Teredinibacter turnerae T7901: one gene and its partner. The protein of the gene in region 1 binds, or shares a complex with, the protein of each later gene. Links are inferred from orthologs where the notes say so. Each region holds a gene or a part of one and is shown in the gene's direction. Other genes may lie near its edges.

Evidence for each region. The genes of interacting proteins can lie anywhere in the genome.
Region 2: the proteins of TERTU_RS05235 (region 1) and sdhA are in contact, whole or in part, in a crystal structure (PDB 6C12), measured with the Escherichia coli proteins. The link is inferred for Teredinibacter turnerae T7901 from one-to-one orthologs.

What each region holds. Positions count from the first base shown.
Region 1 is NC_012997.1:1,230,451-1,238,033, forward strand. The notes cover bases 1,973-4,708. They hold TERTU_RS05235 (FAD assembly factor SdhE), read left to right. Parts: upstream 1,973-3,082; coding sequence 3,083-3,334; downstream 3,335-4,708. Other genes in these bases: ygfZ (CAF17-like 4Fe-4S cluster assembly/insertion protein YgfZ), read right to left, coding at 2,018-2,989; nadB (L-aspartate oxidase), read right to left, coding at 3,767-4,708. In the rest of the region: pckA (phosphoenolpyruvate carboxykinase (ATP)), read left to right, coding at 1-784; TERTU_RS05225 (HDOD domain-containing protein), read right to left, coding at 959-1,795; more of nadB, read right to left, coding at 4,709-5,425; RNA polymerase sigma factor RpoE, read left to right, coding at 5,703-6,305; TERTU_RS05255 (sigma-E factor negative regulatory protein), read left to right, coding at 6,483-7,226; TERTU_RS05260 (MucB/RseB C-terminal domain-containing protein), read left to right, coding at 7,365-7,583. UniProt on the Escherichia coli protein: An FAD assembly protein, which accelerates covalent attachment of the cofactor into other proteins.
Region 2 is NC_012997.1:2,803,731-2,809,646, reverse strand. Bases 2,442-5,440 are described here. They hold sdhA (succinate dehydrogenase flavoprotein subunit), read left to right. Parts: upstream 2,442-3,054; coding sequence 3,055-4,827; downstream 4,828-5,440. Other genes in these bases: TERTU_RS11200 (succinate dehydrogenase iron-sulfur subunit), read left to right, coding at 4,846-5,440; sdhD (succinate dehydrogenase, hydrophobic membrane anchor protein), read left to right, coding at 2,684-3,055; sdhC (succinate dehydrogenase, cytochrome b556 subunit), read left to right, coding at 2,442-2,690. Outside these bases: gltA (citrate synthase), read right to left, coding at 192-1,505; more of sdhC, read left to right, coding at 2,316-2,441; more of TERTU_RS11200, read left to right, coding at 5,441-5,550; TERTU_RS11195 (2-oxoglutarate dehydrogenase E1 component), read left to right, coding at 5,721-5,916. UniProt on the Escherichia coli protein: Two distinct, membrane-bound, FAD-containing enzymes are responsible for the catalysis of fumarate and succinate interconversion; the fumarate reductase is used in anaerobic growth, and the succinate dehydrogenase is used in aerobic growth.

The sequences.
Region 1 (7,583 bases):
CTTTGAAGGTGGATGCTATGCAAAAACCATCAATCTTGATCCAGAAAGCGAGCCAGATATTTACAATGCTATCAAGCGCGATGCACTGCTTGAAAACGTGACTGTTGATGAAAGTGGTAAAATTGATTTCAATGACGGTTCAGTAACTGAAAACACTCGTGTTTCTTACCCAATTTACCACATTGAAAACATTGTTAAGCCCGTATCACGCGCCGGGCACGCGAAGAAAGTTATCTTCCTGACAGCGGATGCTTTCGGTGTGTTACCTCCAGTGTCTAAGCTGACTCCAGAGCAAACTCAGTATCATTTCCTCTCTGGTTTTACTGCGAAGCTGGCCGGTACTGAACGTGGTATTACTGAGCCAACACCTACTTTCTCTGCGTGCTTTGGTAAAGCGTTCCTCACTCTGCACCCAGTGAAATACGGAGAAGAGCTGGTTGCGCGTATGAAGGCGGCGGGAGCGACTGCGTACCTGGTAAATACTGGTTGGAACGGTACTGGCAAACGTATTTCCATCAAAGATACTCGCGGGATTATTGACGCGATTCTGGATGGCAGTGTGGACAGCGCTGAAAGCAAATCCGTGCCTATCTTTAACCTTGAAGTACCAACAGCGCTGCCAGGTGTTGACGGCGGTATTCTCGACCCTCGCGACACTTATGCCAGTGAAGCTGAATGGACTGAAAAAGCCGAGAAACTTGCAAAACTGTTTGTCGACAATTTCGAGAAATTCACCGACAACGCAGAAGGTAAAGCCTTGGTTGAAGCGGGTCCCAAACTCTAATCAAAAAGCTTCAACGGATTCACTGAAAAGCCATGGGTTAAACCCCATGGTTTTTTTTGCTTAAAAAAAAGACCCCGCAGCAGGTGAGGTCTCGTTTAGATTAGCTGCAGAGCGATTCGAACCGGGGCTTGGATTTTGAACTTAAGCCTGCAGCTGGAACTCAAGCCTGCAAGCTTAGGCTTGCAACATTGCCATCGCGGCTTCCATGTCCTCGCTCAGATCCTCTGCCTCCGCGGATTCAATACTCGGGTCCAGACCAAGACGGTTAAACGCACCCACGGTGCTGTAGTCCAGGCCTTCGAAGCGTTTGGTGTCGGCATATGCCTGGAGCATGGCGACAGTGACGATATCCGCGTAGTCAGCACTCGCAATGGAACGCGTAAAATCCAGGTGTTGTTGCGGGATTTGCTGTAATTCGCTGGGAAATTCCCAGGCTTTAAGAATTTTTACACCAATTATCGGGTGGGCTTGTTCGATGACCTGGTCCAGAGTCAGGCTGTCGCGGAGAATGGATGGGAAATCTTCAGCGTAGGATAAAATGGGCAGCACGCCGATTTGATGAATCAGACCCGCAAGCGCTGCCTGGTCAGGCCGAAGTCGTGTGCGGTGCTTGCACAGCACGTGACACATGCCGGCGATTTCGCTGGAGCGATGCCAGGTGTCGCGCAACCTTTTGTCGACAATATCGGAAGTCGCCTGGAACATTTGCTCCATGGCCAAGCCAGTTGCCAGGTTACAGGTGTACTGCATGCCCAATCTGGCGAGGGCCATGTTTAGATCTTCAATTTCTCGTGGGGCGCGAAAAATTGGGCTGTTGGCAACTTTGATGATCCGGGCGGTCAGTGCTGCATCGGTGCTGATCACATCGGACAGTTGTTTGATGCTGGCATCGTCGTCATCGGCCACTTCCCGCACTTTCAGGGCGATTTCAGGCAGGGTGGGTAGTACAAGTTTGTCTTGGTCGATCGCCGTGGTTATGTCTTGCGTAATTTTCGCTGCAAGCGCACTCATTCAACTGTCCTCATCATGGGTAATTGCCGGCACCAATTCACCTGTGCCGGTATCGTTATTTGTTGAGAGTGGCTTCAGTAGGCCTCCCCCACGCAAATCGCGTGGGGCCAGAAGAGCGGCACTGGTTGGATGCTCGGCGAACAGGTTGGATGGGAAATAGTCAATTTGCTAAGAGCACCCAATCTGCGGTTCTTCTGTTGGGTGCCATCCTCAGCTAACCCCTCAACTGCTTTCATTAGGTATAGCATATGGAAGGGGTTTCCACGTCAGAATCGGCTGCCCGGCTAAGGCTAGATGGGCACTATTTTGCGTTGCGTCATCCTGCACCAGTGCCAGTAATCGCCAGCGGTTTTGCCCAAGCCTGGTCGCGGTTATTACCTTGCCGACACTTCCTTTCTCGCCGACAACGTCCATCCCAAACCCTAGCGTGCTATCTGCGGACAAGTCTGTCTCAGCTAGATAAAGGTGTTTTTTAAGCTTCCCTCGATAGTGCATGCGCGCAACGATTTCCTGGCCGGTGTAGCAGCCTTTGTCAAAAGATACTGCATCGACAAGCTGGTAGTTGAGTTCCTGAGGCAACAGCTCTTCCACGGATTCTGCGGTAACATCGGCAATGCCCTTATCCAGGAGGTATTGCTGCCAGCATTCGGGGTGCGCCCATACGCCGGGGAGTTGATCAGGGATGCCCGCGTGGGTGTCGTTCAACAGCCAAAGTTCAGCGGCGGCTGCCTCCAGTCTCAGGACGGGAAAGCCCGCGCTGGTGTCACAATGGCCAACATCGGGGAGTGAAAACGGTAGCGTCGTCTCGGCTGCGTCGCCGAGCACTCCAACTAGCAAGGCCGTGTGAACCCTGGCTTCTGCTTTGGAGAAGACAATATATTTTTGCAAGGCTTTGAGAGCGGACTCGGCAATGCTGGCGTGTACTCGCAGCCCGATTTGCTGATCGCCAATTTTGGCGGCGACAAATGTGCTGTGCATTCTGCCTTTAGCGTTGCAATGTGCTCCACGAAGCCATTGGTGTTTCTCAAATCGGCGAAAATCACAGGTGGTTTGGCCTTGAAGAAATTTTTCGCCATCCGGGCCGGTAATGACAATAAGCCGATAATCGCTTAAGTGTATTAGAACCGGTTGCTGAATCGTGTCTGGTAACAAGTCGATTTCCGGAGCGGGCAGTTGAGGTAATTCACTCCACATGGTTTTTCCTCTGATATAGGCGTGTTATCTGGCGCAGACGTGCGGCCGGAGAATTGTTTATACTCGTCAAAAAATACAGAGAAGACAGTTTTGATGGATATTAACAGATTGCGCTGGGCGAGCCGAAGAGGCATGCTCGAACTCGATTTAGTACTTTTACCGTTTCTGGAAAATCACTTTCATTCACTCAACGCAGAGGATCAACAGCTTTTCGAAACTCTGCTCGAGTGCGAAGATCAAGACCTGTTCAACTGGTTTCTACGCAAAAACCTGCCAGACGACGAAAATCTGCGGCGAATCGTCACAATTATTCTTTCGCACACCGGCTTGCAAGATGGCCGCTAATGCGGCCCATCCATTACTACCATCTAACCGGGCGGACTCCTACAGAATCGCGCCACAACCGCTTTATCGTGTGTTGCTTTTGCTACACATTTGTTTGATTTTTCTTCTCCTGCCTTATCCATGCGAGCTCTGGGCCAAGTGCGTGGCTATGCTTGTACTCTGTTGGAGTCTTATACAGTTACTCCGTGCTTGGGGTGGCTATCGTCGGCTAGCTTATTTGACCTTTGAGCCGGACTACATTGTGTTGCACTATCGCGACCAGTCCAGTTGTCGCGCCAGGCTTGGCAAGCGATTTTTGAGTGGTCGAGTGATGGTGTTAGGTTTTCGCGGGGATTCTAAGGGGGTGCAGTCATTGATACTGACGCCGTCTGGATTCGCTGACCAAACGGCGTACAGGCAGGTCTATATGCGCTTGCGGCGCGGCTGGCCGCGCTAGCGAACGAAAATATCCTGGCTGGCAAAGTTCATCGGTACTAACACCGTGTCGGTGGCAATCTCTGCGCGCGCAGGGTAATCCAGCGAGTAGTGCAGGCCACGACTTTCCTTTCTTTGGGTTGCGGAGCGGATGATTAGCTCGGCCACCAGTGCCAGATTGCGCAGCTCGATCAAGTCGTTGCCTACTTTGTAATTCGAGTAGTATTCGTGAATTTCTTTTTGCAGTAGCTTGATGCGATGGGTGGCGCGCTCCAGCCGCTTTTGGGTACGCACAATCCCGACGTAGTCCCACATAAATCGGCGCAGTTCTTCCCAGTTATGCGAAATTACAACGTCTTCGTCTGAGTTGGTTACGCGAGACTCGTCCCAAGGGGCAATTTCTGCAACTGGAGGGATTGTGTCCAGCTGTGCCGAAATGGATTCCGCTGCGGATCGGGCATATACCAGACATTCGAGCAGGGAGTTACTGGCCATACGGTTGGCGCCATGTAGCCCGGTGAAGGACGATTCGCCTATGGCGTACAGGTTTTTCAGATCAGTTTGCCCGTGTTTGTCCACCATAATGCCGCCACAGGTGTAGTGTGCGGCGGGAACCACGGGAATCGGTTCTTTGGTAATGTCGATACCAAAGGTGAGGCACTCCTGGTAGATGGTGGGGAAATGAGAGCGAATGAACTCTTCGGATTTGTGGCTGATGTCCAGGTAAATGCAATCGCTGCCTAAACGTTTCATTTCATGGTCGATGGCCCGTGCCACAACGTCGCGAGGAGCCAGCTCTCCCCGTTCATGGAATTTGTCCATAAAGCGTTCGCCACTAGGCAGCAACAAGTGTCCTCCTTCACCACGCAATGCTTCGGTGATAAGAAAAGATTTTGCTTTCGGGTGAAACAGGCAGGTCGGATGAAATTGGTTAAACTCCATGTTGGCTACCCGGCACCCTGCGCGCCATGCCATCGCGATACCGTCGCCGCTGGCGCCGTCAGGGTTTGACGAATAGAGGTACACCTTGCTCGCTCCGCCGGTTGCTAATGCGACGCTGCGGGCGGCAAAAGTTTCTACCCGGTCTGTATTGCGGTTGTACACATACGCACCAGCACAGCGGCGTTTCTTACTCATGGGGTCGACCTGCTTAATAAGGTCGACGGCGATGTAGTGGTCAAACAGGGTGATATTGGTGTGCGTCTTAACCTTATCCATCAGTGCGGTGTGTAGCGCCTTACCGGTCGCATCGGCACTGTGTATCACCCGCCGTTTACTGTGCCCACCCTCACGAGTGAGATGGTAGTCTCCATTACCAGCATCTCGCGTGAAGTCCACCCCTAACTCAATCAGCCAATCAATCGCCTGTCTACTGTGACTGATGGTGAATTCAACCGCATCGGTATGACACAGGCCCGCGCCGGCCTCGAGCGTATCTGCCACATGGGACTCGACAGTGTCATTGTCATCAAGTACCGCAGCAATGCCACCTTGAGCGTACCAGGTGGAGCCCTCGCTGAGAGATGCTTTACTGAGCACGGCAATGTTCACATTGCTAGGGAGGTGGAGCGCTAGAGAGAGTCCTGCTGCGCCACTTCCAATAATAAGGACGTCATACTGGTGGGAGCTAGTTTGGGGAGTGGTTGTCGCCATGATCTTAGTATCTGTTACCGTCAAACCCTAATTATTTGGGATTTGTCATAAGTTTGACAACAATTTACGTGTATAGCGCGCATGCAGACGTTGATATTCTGGGTATTGACCAAATTTAGAAGGAAGCGCTTACGAACAAATGAGCGTATCGCTGGCGCATGAGGCCATAGTGTCCATGAAGGAACTTTTTCAACAATGCTGTGTCTGTTGATGAAGTGTCCAGGCTGACCGTAAACGTTGCGTATACGTTTAAAGTTTGACAATAAAGTAGCGCGCATTAAGCGCGATTTGGAGTAGCTAGATGGCGGTTCAGCCCGCATCACAAACCGACGAAGAGCTCGTTGCGCGCGTTCAGAAAGGCGATAAACGCGCGTTTGATTTGCTGGTATTGAAATATCAGCACAAAATCCTTTCGATCATCAGCCGTTTCGTTAAAGACAGCGCTGAAGTGCAAGACGTTGCCCAGGAAACTTTTATCAAGGCCTACCGAGCACTCGCCAATTTCCGTGGCGAGAGTGCCTTTTACACCTGGATTTACCGTATAGCCGTGAACACAGCGAAGAATCACCTTGTGTCTCGTGGTAGAAGGCCGCCATCCTCCGACGTGGAGGTGGACGATGCTGAGTACTATGGCGGTGGCGACCAATTAAAAGATATCGCGTCTCCGGAGCGCCAACTTATGCGTGATCAGTTGGAGGAGGTGGTCAATCGGGCGATTAGAGATCTGCCTGAGGATTTGCGAACTGCGGTTACTCTTCGAGAGATGGAAGGATTGAGTTACGAGGAAATTGCTGAGGTCATGGAGTGCCCAGTGGGCACAGTTCGGTCGCGTATATTTCGCGCTCGCGAGTCTATCGACCGCCAAATTTCCCCACTTTTAGACGGGATGGATAAATCCGCATAAATTCCGTTTACAATGTGAAACAAACAGCAGAACTGGGTGTCATATAGGGCGGATGCGAAACGCCCTGTTTTACCGACCGAGCGCTTCATTTGCGCACAGGTGCCGCAACCAGACGCTCTACGCTTTTAATTATGAATCCGCTTAAGCGGTTATTTTCAGACTCCAGGTATTCGTTCTATGGTTTCCACTGCGGATAGAGATAACTTTTCTACCGATTCTGTTTTGGGTGAATCCATTTCGGCGTTGGTCGATAATCAGGGTAACGAGCTCGATTTAGCCCGTGTACTCAAGGCGTCCGACAGCGACGTTCATGCACGCAGCCAATGGCAGCGTTACCACCAAATAAGTGCAACAATGCGAAGCGAAGATACATCCTTCGCTGCCATCGACCTCTCTGCAGGTATCCGCGCAGCGATTGCTTCTGAGCAGACATTGGCTGGCCAACCCCAGGTCGCGACTTCGCGTTCCTGGCTGCATCTCCTGGGTAAAACCTCTATTGCTGCGACTGTAGCTGTGGGTTTTTTGGTGGGTGTGCAACAGCTAGGTCAGTCGCCGAATGCGGTAAACGATGGCGCAATTGCAGAAGCTGAGCCGTTCCAGGCGCCAGATCTGAATTCTGCTGTGATTCCAGCGGGCTTTGACTCGCCGCAGCTTTCAGCAAGAACTGTGAGCACAGGTCCGTCAAATACCGTCTACAGCTCTCCCTCTGCTCAGATCCAGGGGCTGCCGAGCCAACGGCCGGATACGTTTATTTCCGACCCGCAGCTACAGGCGCACTTCGATAGGCTGTTAATGATTCATGCGCAGGAAGTGTCAGCGAGCAGTGATCTAAGTGTAATGCCTTTCGCTCGTTTGACGGACTTAAATGCATTGGACAGCGAGGCTGTTGAAACCGAAGCTGCGGTAGGCGCTGCAGAGTAACAGATATCGCCGGGTGCTCGTCCGGCGACATAGCGTAAAGGCTCACTAATGAGTGAATCCCTGTCGGCGGTAAGGTTCATTATCGCCTCTTTCTTTCTTCTTTTATTGTCCTCTCGTGCGCTCTCTGTGGAAACTGAAATGAGCGCGGAGCAAGTGCTTTCACGCCTCTCTCAGTCGATGCGAGAGCAGAACTACCAGGGTGTGGTCACCTACGAACACGGTGGCCGGCTCGAAACGATGCAAGCGACACATCTTGTATTAGATGGAGTGGAATTCGAAAGTTATTCCCATCTTAACGGGCCTGAACGCCAGCACGCGCGAATGGGCAGGCTCGTCTCCTGCCAGACGCTTGGTGGC
Region 2 (5,916 bases), 1.6 Mb from region 1 along the record:
TTTTGTCTGCTCCCTAGGGGCGGGGAGACGACTGTAAGAGTGGTATTTGAAGGGATAGTTCCAGTGAAATGATGCAATATGGTGCGCGATATGTGGTCGCTGAAATGAGGGCTATTTTTATTGCTCTGTACCCATATTGAAGGCAAAAAAAAGCCGCTCTTAAAGAGCGGCTTTTGGGCGATAGGTGCTAATTAAAAAATGGAAGGGTTGGCATCTTTACGTGAATCTCGCTCTGGAAACTCGCGAATGGGCGCGCCAGTGTAAAGCTGACGCGGACGACCGATTTTGTAGCCATCGGTTATCATCTCATGCCAATGGGCGATCCAACCGACGGTGCGGCCGGTAGCAAAGATTACGGTGAACATATCCTTCGGAATTCCAATCGCCTTCATGATAATGCCGGAGTAGAAATCCACATTGGGATAGAGTTTCTTCTGAATAAAGTATTCATCTTCGAGCGCAATTTGTTCGAGTCGCTTGGCGATTCTCAGCAGTGGATCATCTTCCAGGCCCAGTTCGCTCAATACTTCGTCGCATACTTTTTTCATAACTTTCGAGCGAGGGTCGAAGTTTTTATAGACCCGGTGACCGAAGCCCATCAAGCGGAAAGGATCGTCTTTGTCTTTCGCGCGAGCGACAAACTTATCGATGTTTTTCTCATCGCCTATTTCTTCTAGCATGTTCAGCACCGCTTCGTTGGCACCGCCGTGAGCAGGCCCCCAAAGGGTAGCAATACCTGCAGCGATACAGGCGAACGGGTTAGCACCGGAAGAACCTGCGAGACGCACTGTGGAGGTAGAAGCATTTTGCTCGTGATCCGCGTGAAGCAGGAATATTTTGTCCATTGCATTGGCCAGTACCGGGCTTACATCTGGATCATTGCAAGGGGTACCGAACATCATGTGCAGGAAGTTTTCCGAATAACTCAGGCTGTTATTCGGGTACATGAACGGCTGACCTTGTGAATGCTTGTAGCACATGGCGGCCAGCGTAGGTACTTTGGCGATCAGGCGATGCGCCGAAATAATGCGATGGCGGGCGTTACTGATATCAAGCGAGTCGTGATAGAAAGCTGACAGCGCTCCCACAATACCGCACATCATTGCCATTGGGTGTGAATCGTAGTGGAATCCCCGGAAGAAGCGGGAAATCGACTCATGCACCATAGTGTGATTGGTAATGATTCCGACGAACTCCTCGTACTCACTCTGCGATGGTAATTCTCCGTGCAACAGGAGGTAGCAGGTTTCCAGGTAGTCGGATTTGTCTGCGAGCACTTCGATAGGATAACCGCGGTGGAGTAACACACCTTTTTCGCCATCGATGTAAGTTATTTTTGATTCGCATGACGCGGTGGAAACGAAGCCTGGATCGTAAGTGAAGTAGCCTTTGCCGGTGAGAGCGCGAACGTCAATTACATCTGGGCCGAGGGTGCCGGCGTAGACCGGCAGTTCAATTGAACCCTCTAGGCCATCAACCGTAAGCTTTGCCTTCTGATCAGTCATTGGTGGACTCCTATGTATCGTGCAGACTGCCCCTAGGGGAATCCGAGAAGCAATCGTGAACTTGTTGTGCGAATCCCAGTTGGGGCACAAAGCTGCAAAAAGGGGAGGGCACTATAAGAAGCACCGTCCGCAATTGTCAATGGGGCCGATTCTGCACGAATCGGACAAAAAGGTAACTACGCTAATTCTGTTAAGGGGTATAAACAGAAATGATCAGCGCTATTGGTAATAAAAATAATTGAGCCAGCGCGTCACTCGTGGCTCGATTATAGTGAATTTTGAACAGAAAGGCGCTGTTATGCTCTGAGCATAATCAAAAAAACCTGCTTTAATTACCGTTGCATGGATGCTTTTTTAAGCAATTTGGGTCAGGTTTTAACCATTATGGTCCATTTTGGTGTGTTGCGCGTACATCTGTTCAGATTGAGTGCATTGCTGTCGAGGGTGGGCGTGAGATATTGGTGCTAAGTGCTTATAAGCATTTGTAATTTTACTGTCTCATAACTATAATTCGGCGCGGTTTCTAAGCGCGCTCGCGCTAAATAAACCGGCGCCTGATACGTTATTTTGCCTTCCCTAACATATTCAGTGATGATTTCTGTCAAGTGCGCTCAGCTTGGTGTTGAGTTAACGCGTTCTTGCAGGTTTAAATTTTCGCATTGAAAGGTTTTAGCTGAATTGTGCGTGGGTTTTTTATCGCTAAAAGGCATTTTGCGCTCGATAACAGGAATAATCCCCGCGCTCTGAAAATCGCATCACTGGCTCTGCTGGTGTTACCCATGAAATTGGATAGTAAGGTGTGAGACTACCGTGAAAACCAATCGCCCCGTTAATCTGGATATTTCCACTATCAAGCTGCCGGTAACGGCTTATGTGTCAATTCTGCATCGGGTATCTGGTGTGGTTTTGCTTGCTGGTGTGCTTGTGTTGCTCTACATGCTCGACATGAGCCTTACGTCTGAAGAAAGTTTTGATGAGCTGAAAGAACTGCTCGCGTCGCCCCTGGCAAAAATAGTGTTGTGGGGCGTGTTGTCGGCGCTCGCTTATCACTTTGTTGCCGGTGTGCGCCATTTGATTATGGACGCTGGTGTGGGCGAAAGCCTTGAGGGTGGCAAGCGCGGCGCGAAGGTCGCCCTGGTGCTCGCTATTGTATTGATTATCGCAGCAGGAGTTTGGGTATGGTAACTGCCATTACAAGTTGGGGCCGCAGTGGTCTTTCCGATTGGTTGATTCAGCGTTTTAGCGCGTTGGTGCTAGCAACTTATACCCTGGTGGTTTTGGGTTTTCTTATTTTGCACCCTCAATTGACGTATGCGGAGTGGTCAGGGTTTTACTCCCAGTTGTGGATGCGTGTTTTTAGCTTGCTGGTGCTGGTCAGCACAGTAGCTCATGGATGGATTGGTCTGTGGGGCGTGCTGACTGACTATGTAACCTCTCGCATGATCGGTTCGTCTGCCTTGATGTTGCGCATGATTGCGCTTCTTATATATGCGCTCATTAGTGTCACGTTTTTGGTGTGGGGCGTGGAAATCTTGTGGGGGTTTAAATAATGGCTAATATTCGCACAATCACTTTTGACGGTATTGTTGTAGGTGGTGGTGGCGCCGGTATGCGCGCTGCGCTGCAAATGGCGCAATCCGGCTTTAAAACCGCAGTGGTTACTAAAGTTTTTCCTACGCGTTCTCACACCGTGTCTGCGCAGGGTGGAATTACCTGTGCGATTGCGAGCTCGGATCCGAATGATGACTGGCGCTGGCACATGTACGACACTGTGAAAGGTTCTGATTATATTGGTGATCAGGATGCTATTGAGTACATGTGTTCTGTGGGGCCAGAAGCGGTGTTTGAATTGGAACACATGGGCCTTCCATTCTCGCGTACCGAAAATGGACGTATTTATCAGCGTCCATTTGGTGGTCAATCTAAAGACTTCGGTCGCGGTGGGCAGGCTGCGCGAACCTGTGCAGCCGCTGACCGGACCGGTCACGCGTTGTTGCATGCGCTTTACCAGGGCAATATAAAGAACAACACTGTATTTCTTAACGAATGGTTTGCGGTCGATCTTGTTAAAAATCAGGACGGCGCTGTCTGCGGCGTTATCGCGATAAACATGGAAGACGGTGAAGTTGTTTACATCAAGTCGAAAGCAACCGTGCTTGCGACTGGTGGTGCCGGTCGTATTTTCGCCTCCACAACCAATGCGCACATTAATACCGGTGACGGCATTGGTATGGCATTGCGCGCGGGTTTCCCCGTGCAGGATATGGAAATGTGGCAGTTCCACCCAACGGGTATTCACGGTGCGGGTGTGCTGGTTACTGAGGGTTGTCGCGGAGAAGGCGGTTACCTGATTAACAAAGATGGCGAACGTTTTATGGAGCGTTACGCGCCCAACGCTAAAGATCTGGCTGGCCGGGACGTTGTTGCCCGTTCAATGGTGCTAGAAATCCTCGAGGGACGTGGCTGCGGGCCGAATGGTGATCATGTGTTTTTGAAGCTGGATCACCTTGGTGCAGATACACTTAACCAGCGCTTGCCGGGTATTCTCGAGCTTTCGCGCACTTTCGCGCATGTCGACCCAATCAAAGATCCAATTCCTGTTGTACCTACCTGTCACTATATGATGGGTGGTATTCCAACCAATATTCATGGCCAGGCGCTGACTCAGAACGCGCAGGGGCAGGACGAAATTGTCGATGGCTTCTTTGCCTGTGGTGAAGCGGCATGTGTGTCTGTACACGGCGCCAACCGACTCGGTGGTAACTCATTACTGGATCTGGTGGTGTTCGGTCGGGCATCTGGTTTGTTTATTGAGAAGTCGTTGCGTGAGGGTATTGAGCTGCGCGATCCATCCGAGAGTGACCTCGATGCTGCTATGGCGCGTTTAAATAAAGTGAACGATTCCAGCAGTGGTGAGTCTGCATCTGCATTGCGTACTGAATTGCAGGGAATTATGCAGAATCATTTCGGTGTATTCCGCAAGGGTGAGTTTATGCAGGAGGGCATTAAAAAATTGGCCGACCTGCGCGGGCGAGTAGAAAATATTACGCTGACGGACAAGAGCAAAGCATTTAATACTGCGCGTATTGAAGCACTTGAAGTTCAAAACCTGTTTGAAGTGGCTGAGGCTACTGCGATCGCTGCAGAAGTTCGCAAAGAGTCGCGCGGTGCTCACGCCCGTGAAGACTTCCAAGAGCGTGACGATGCGAACTGGTTGTGTCATTCCATGTACTTCCCTGGTGAGAAGCGTGTTGGTAAGCGCGATGTTAATTTTGCGCCAAAAACCATGGAAGCCTTCGAACCCAAAGTTCGAACCTACTAATACTGGGTGGATGAGAAGATGCTGAAAGTAGAAGTTTATCGTTACAATCCGGAAACTGACAAAGAACCTTACATGCAGACCTACGAGGTCGATACCGAAGGTAAGGATTTGATGGTGCTGGATGTGTTGGAGTTGCTCAAGGCTCAGGATGCTAGCCTGTCTTATCGTCGGTCATGCCGCGAGGGTGTGTGTGGTTCAGACGGGATGAACATCTCCGGTAAAAACGGTTTGGCCTGCGTAACGCCATTGTCTGAGTGTACAAAAAACAACAAGCTGATATTGCGGCCATTGCCCGGGCTGCCGGTTATTCGTGACCTGGTAATCGATATGAGCCAGTTTTACGCCCAGTTCCGCAAAGTAGATCCTTTTCTGCAAAACGATCAGCCAGCACCGGCGATCGAGCGTTTGCAGAGCCAGGAAGACCGTGAAAAACTGGATGGCCTTTACGAGTGTATTTTGTGCGCATGCTGTTCGACCAGTTGTCCATCATTCTGGTGGAACCCGGATAAATTTATCGGCCCCGCAGGGTTGCTGCAGGCATACCGCTTTTTAGCTGACAGTCGTGATACGGCCACTAATGAACGGCTGGCCAATCTTGATGATCCATTCAGCGTATTTCGCTGTCATGGCATTCAAAATTGTGTAGATGTTTGTCCGAAAGGTCTGAACCCTACACGTGCTATTGGCCATATTCGTAGTATGCTGTTGCACCGAGCGACATAAAGTCGTAAAACTCTGTGGAAAGTCCGCCTTCACGAGAGGCGATCGCATACCGGAGCACGTGTTAAAACGACTCCGGTTTCGCGCATAAAGCGCAGGCTTTTCTATACTCAGGATAAATTTGAAAGTCAAAAGAGGGTGCCGACCAGGCCCCGAGACGTGGTGAGCAAACAATGCAAGATAGTTTAATGGAGTTGCTTTGGAAAACTTCGCACATTTCTGGGGGCAACGCTGCCTATGTCGAAGAAGTGTATGAAGAGTATCTCCAGGATCCGGGTTCAGTACCCGAGCAATGGCGGGATTACTTTGATCAACTGCCTAAGGTCAATGGTGGCACCGGCGTTGACGTTCGCCACTCAGAAATTGTCG